2 linked regions of the Chelativorans sp. AA-79 genome follow. The protein of the gene in region 2 binds, or shares a complex with, the protein of the main gene of each other region. Links are inferred from orthologs where the notes say so. Each region holds a gene or a part of one and is shown on either strand. Other genes may lie near its edges.

What was found. Proteins that work in one complex are often made in the same cells at the same time.
Region 1: the proteins of rpsJ (region 2) and nusB are in contact, whole or in part, in a solved structure (PDB 3D3B), measured with the Escherichia coli proteins. The link is inferred for Chelativorans sp. AA-79 from one-to-one orthologs.

What each region holds. Positions count from the first base shown.
Region 1 is NZ_CP120361.1:3,111,652-3,114,503, forward strand. The notes cover bases 26-2,806. They hold nusB (transcription antitermination factor NusB), read right to left. Parts: upstream 1,779-2,806; coding sequence 1,272-1,778; downstream 26-1,271. Other genes in these bases: PVE73_RS15165 (MFS transporter), read right to left, coding at 61-1,275; ribH (6,7-dimethyl-8-ribityllumazine synthase), read right to left, coding at 1,782-2,252; PVE73_RS15180 (riboflavin synthase), read right to left, coding at 2,279-2,806. In the rest of the region: more of PVE73_RS15180, read right to left, coding at 2,807-2,852. UniProt on the Escherichia coli protein: Part of the processive rRNA transcription and antitermination complex (rrnTAC). The complex forms an RNA-chaperone ring around the RNA exit tunnel of RNA polymerase (RNAP).
Region 2 is NZ_CP120361.1:2,739,802-2,742,756, reverse strand. Bases 68-2,951 are described here. They hold rpsJ (30S ribosomal protein S10), read right to left. Parts: upstream 1,722-2,951; coding sequence 1,413-1,721; downstream 68-1,412. Other genes in these bases: rplC (50S ribosomal protein L3), read right to left, coding at 608-1,336; rplD (50S ribosomal protein L4), read right to left, coding at 68-608. In the rest of the region: more of rplD, read right to left, coding at 1-67. UniProt on the Escherichia coli protein: Involved in the binding of tRNA to the ribosomes. Part of the processive rRNA transcription and antitermination complex (rrnTAC). The complex forms an RNA-chaperone ring around the RNA exit tunnel of RNA polymerase (RNAP).

The DNA of each region.
Region 1 (2,852 bases), 370 kb from region 2 along the record:
GCGTCCCGTCAAGGTCTTCGTATAACCATTGTTCGCAGACGGGTTATCCGGCTTTCGAAATCAGGCAAGGCGCATCCGCCGGCGGCGCAGCGCCAGGAGGCCGAGAATCACGAGGCCGAAGCCCGCGACCGGGAAAATCACCCAGTTCAGCGCCTCCCATCCGAAACCGTGATAAACACGGCCGGACATGAAGGAGGAGAAGGCGACGGTCGAGAACAGCAGGAAATCATGCACGCCCTGCACCTTGTTCTTCTCGGACGGGCGGTAGCATTCCGCCACCATGGCGGTCGCCCCGATGAAGCCGAAATTCCAGCCGACGCCGAGAAGCACCAGCGCCAGCCAGAACTGCCAGAGCTGGAGGCCGGAAAGCGCCACGAGTCCGCAGCCGATGAGGAGGAGGAGGCCGGCCGCCACGATGCGCTCCTTTCCGAAGCGCGCGATCAGGTTGCCGGTAAAGAAACTCGGCGCGAACATGGCAAGCACATGCCAGGAGATGCCGAGCGTCGCCTCGTCCGGCGTGAAGCCGCACCCCACCATGGCGAGCGGCGCGCCCGTCATGACGAAGCTCATGAGCGCGAAGGAGCTCACGCCGCAGAACAGCGCCGTGATGAAACGTGGGCGCGACAGGATTTCACCCAGCGGGCGCGCGGGCTCACCTTCGCGCGAAGCGTCCGAGGAAGCGTCGTCCTTCCTGAGCCGCAGCAGCGAGAGGATCATCGCGCCGAGCGCGGCGAGGCCGATGATCGAGGCGAAGGCGCCCGCAAACATGACAGGCGCGAAGAATTCGCGCGTGTGGATCGCCACCTGCGGTCCGAGAATGGCGGAAACCACCCCTCCCCCAAGCACCCAGGAAATGGCGCGCGGCTTGAAGTCCGACGGGGCGTTGTCGGCAGCTGCGAAACGGTATTGCTGCAGGAAGGCGTTGCCGCCGCCGATGAGCAGCAGGCCGAAAGCGAACAGCCAAAAATTCGCCTGGAACAAGGCGAAGGCGGCAACCACGCCGCCTATGGCGGTGACGCCCGTGCCGGAAATGAGCCCGTAGCGGCGGCCGAGCGCGCTGGCAAGCAGCGCCGCGGGAATGGTGGTGAGAGCAACGCCGACATTGAAACCGGTGACGGGAACGGTGGCGAGCGATTTGTCGGGACCGAGCAGATAGCTCCCCGCCAGGCCCCCTAGCGAGATCGCGATTGGCGCCGCGGCGCCGACGACCGCCTGCGCCGCCGCCAGAACCAGAGCGGTGCGTCTCGCCTCACGATAAAGGGCTTCCGTCGTCACGAAGCATCCCTGCCCCTGCCTTCACCCCGTACCCGGCGCGCCACGCGGTCGAGAACGGCGTTGACGAGCTTAGGCTCTTCTTCCTCGCCATAGAAGGCCTTGGCGATGTCGATATATTCGGAGACAATGACGGGCATCGGCACGTCCGCGCGCCGCGTCAATTCGTAGACGCCTGCACGCAGGATGGCTCGAAGAGTGGAATCGAGGCGCGAAAGCGGCCAGTCCTCCGTGAGAGACTGGCGGATGACCGGATCGATGAAGGTCTGGTTCTCGACCACCCCGGCAAGAATCGCGCGGAACCATTGCGCGTCGGCCTCGCGGTATACGTCGCCGTCGATTTCCTTGCCGAGGCGGAAAGCCTCGTATTCGGCAGTGGTCTCCAGGAGACCGGAACCGGCCACATCCATCTGGTAAAGCGCCTGCACGGCGGCAAGCCGTGCGGCACCGCGCTTGTTGGCGGGACGGAAGTTGTCGGGACGGCCCGGTTCGGCAGGTTTCGTCAACGCTTACGCTCCAAGGCGTTTCTTGAGTTCGATCATGCGAAGCGCAGCATCCGCGGCCCCACGGCCCTTGCCGGCGCTTTCGACGGTTCCCGTCTCCTCCTGTCCCCTCACCCGCACCCAGGCCTGCTCCTCATTCTCGACCGTGAGGATGCCGTTGCCGATGGCAAGCCCCTCCCTCACCGTCAGGTCCATGAGACCGCGCGCCGATTCGTTCGAGACGATCTCGAAATGATAGGTCTCGCCGCGGATCACGCAGCCGAGGGCGACATAGCCGTCATAGGCCACGCCTCCCTTCCGGGCAGCGCCATGCGCCTGCGCGATGGCGCCGGGGATTTCCAGCGCGCCCGGCACCGTCACCACGTCATAGTCCGCCCCGGCCTCGTCGAGGGCCTCCCTGGCCGATTCGAGCAGGCCATCGGCCAGATCGTCGTAGAAACGGGCTTCCACGATGAGAAGTTTCTTCCTGTCTGTCATTTCCTGTCTCCGGCGAGAGGAGCCGATTAGGCCTCTTTGGTCGCCTCCGCAAGCCGTGCGGCGTAGCGCGCCATGGTATCGATCTCGAGATTGACCTTGTCGCCCGGCCGGCGCTCGCCCCAGGTGGTCACGACCAGTGAGTGCTGGATCAGGAGCACGTCGAAGCGGCTGCCCTCGACGCGGTTCACCGTGAGCGAAGTGCCGTCGAGGGCGACGGAGCCCTTGGGCGCGATGAACTTCGCCAGTTCCTTCGGCGCCTCGAGTTCGAACCGCACTGCATCGCCCTCCTCCCTGCGCTCAAGGATGACGGCCGTTCCATCCACATGGCCCGAGACGATGTGCCCGCCAAGCTCGTCGCCCATTTTCAGGGCGCGTTCGAGGTTGATGCGGGCGCCCTCCCTCCAGTCCGCAACCGTCGTGAGTTGCAGCGCCTCGTCCCAGGCCTCGACCTCGAACCAGCGCCGATTGGAGCCTTCCTCTGGAAGCGCCACGACGGTGAGGCACACGCCCGCGCATGCGATGGATGCGCCGATATCGATGCTCCGCGGGTCGTAATTCGTCTCGACCCTGAGCCGCAGCCCCTTTTGAAGCGGCGACACC
Region 2 (2,955 bases):
TCCTCGAGAGCCTCGACCGCAGCCTTGGAAAGCACCAGGGTCCCGCGGCGCAGAATGTCGTAGACGTTGATGCCCTGCACCGGCAGAACGTCGATATTCGAAAGATTGGCGGCCGCACGCTTGAAGCCGGCATCGATCTCCGTACCGCCGATCAGCAGCGCGTTCGTAAGACCGAGCTTGGCAAAGTTCTCGACCAGCGCCTTCGTCTTGGCCTCCTTGACCGCCAGCTCGTCGATGATGATGAGGTTGGCGGACTTGGCCTTCGCGGAAAGCGCATGCCTCAGGCCGAGCGCACGAACCTTCTTGGGCAGGTCGTGCTCGTGGCTTCGCACCACCGGCCCGTGCGCCTTGCCGCCGCCGCGGAACTGCGGCGCACGCGCGGAGTGATGACGCGCACGGCCGGTGCCCTTCTGGCGGTACATCTTGGCGCCGGTGCGTGCGATCTCGGCGCGGCCCTTGGCCTTGTGCGTCCCCTGCTGGCGCTTGGCAAGCTGCCAGCGCACGACGCGATGCAGAATGTCTTCCCGCGGATCGAGCCCGAAAATCTCGTCAGAGATTTCAAGCTTACCGGCATCCTTGCCCGCCAGGGTGGTTACCTTGATATCCATTATTCTGCCCCCTCGCTGGCGGCGGCGTTCTCAGCCTTCGCGGCATCGTTGTTGCTTGCGCGGACTGCCGCCGGAACCGGCGCCTCCTTGGGGAGCGGCACCTTCACGGCGTCACGCACCATGATCCAGGCTCCCTTCGAGCCCGGAACCGCGCCGCGGACCATGATCAGGCCGCGCTCGGTATCGGTGGAGACCACCTCCAGGTTCTGGGTGGTCACGCGCCGGTCGCCCATGTGACCCGCCATCTTCTTGCCCTTGAACACCTTGCCCGGATCCTGGCGCTGGCCGGTCGAGCCGTGAGTGCGGTGGGACACGGAGTTACCATGGGTCGCGCGACCGCCGCCGAAATTGTGGCGCTTCATGACACCCTGGAAGCCCTTGCCCACCGAGGTTCCCGTAACGTCGACCTTCTGGCCCGGCACGAAATGGTCGGCAGTGATCTCCGCCCCCACATCGAGCAGGTTCTCCGGCGACACGCGGAACTCGGCGAGCTTCGCCTTGGGTTCCACGGAAGCGGTGGCGAAATGGCCGCGCAACGCCTTCGACGTGTTCTTCACCTTGGCGAGGCCGACACCGAGCTGAACGGCGGTGTAGCCGTTCTTCTCCTCGGTGCGCTGGGCAACCACCTGGCAATTCTCCATGCGCAGAACCGTGACGGGGATGTGCTCGCCCGCCTCGTTGTAGACGCGCGTCATCCCGATCTTCTGTGCGATAACACCTGAACGCATCGGTTCGATTTCCTTTCAGGCTTCCCGTCGTCCGGCCGCTTGCCGCGCGCGGGGTCCTATCCTCTTGTCTTCCGCCTCAGAGCTTGATCTCGACATCGACGCCGGCGGCGAGATCGAGCTTCATCAGCGCGTCCACCGTCTGCGGTGTCGGATCCACGATGTCGAGCAGGCGCTTGTGCGTGCGCATCTCGAACTGTTCGCGGCTCTTCTTGTCGATATGCGGCGAGCGGTTCACCGTGAACTTCTCGATCCGCGTCGGCAACGGGATCGGGCCGCGGACATTGGCGCCGGTGCGCTTGGCCGTGGACACGATCTCGCGCGTGGAGGCGTCGAGCACCCGGTGGTCGAACGCTTTGAGGCGGATACGGATATTCTGTCCGTTCATGTTTCAGTTCCTCGTTCGGCTTGCGGCGCGGGCCTTGGCCAGCGCCGCGCCGGATGCCTGCCTCGTTACTCGGTGATGCTTGCGACGATTCCCGCCCCGACGGTGCGGCCGCCCTCGCGGATGGCGAAGCGCAGGCGCTCCTCCATGGCGATCGGCACGATCAGCGTCACGTCCACCGTCACATTGTCGCCCGGCATCACCATTTCCGTCCCTTCGGGCAGCGTCACGATGCCCGTCACGTCCGTCGTGCGGAAGTAGAACTGCGGACGGTAGTTCGTGAAGAACGGCGTATGGCGCCCGCCCTCCTCCTTCGTCAGGATGTAGGCCTCCGCCTTGAACTTCGTGTGCGGCGTCACCGAACCCGGCTTGGCAAGAACCTGCCCGCGCTCCACCCCTCGCGGTCCACGCCGCGCAGAAGCGCCCCGATATTGTCGCCCGCCTGGCCCTGGTCGAGCAGCTTGCGGAACATCTCAACACCGGTCACCGTCGTCTTCGAGGTCGGCCGGATGCCGACGATCTCGACCTCCTCGCCAACCTTCACCACGCCGCGCTCCACACGGCCCGTCACAACCGTGCCGCGGCCCGAAATCGAGAACACGTCCTCGATCGGCATCAGGAACGGCTGGTCGATCGGACGCTCCGGCGTCGGGATGTAGGCGTCCACTTCCTTCATCAGCGCGCGAACCGCGTCCTCGCCGATCTCCTTGTTGGAATCCTCGAGCGCCGCAAGAGCCGAACCCTTGATGATCGGGATGTCGTCGCCCGGGAACTCGTATTTCGACAGAAGCTCGCGGATCTCCAGCTCCACAAGCTCCAGAAGCTCCGGATCGTCCACCTGGTCCACCTTGTTCAGGAACACCACGATCGCCGGAACGCCAACCTGCCGGGCAAGAAGGATGTGCTCGCGCGTCTGCGGCATCGGGCCGTCGGCGGCAGACACCACAAGGATCGCACCGTCCATCTGCGCCGCGCCCGTGATCATGTTCTTCACGTAGTCGGCATGCCCCGGGCAGTCCACATGCGCATAGTGACGGTTCTCCGTCTCGTATTCCACATGCGCCGTCGAGATCGTGATCCCGCGCGCCTTCTCCTCAGGCGCAGCGTCAATCTGGTCGTAGGCCTTGAACTCGCCGAAAAACTTCGTGATCGCTGCCGTCAGAGACGTCTTCCCATGGTCAACGTGACCAATCGTCCCGATGTTCACATGCGGCTTCGTACGCTCAAATTTACCTTT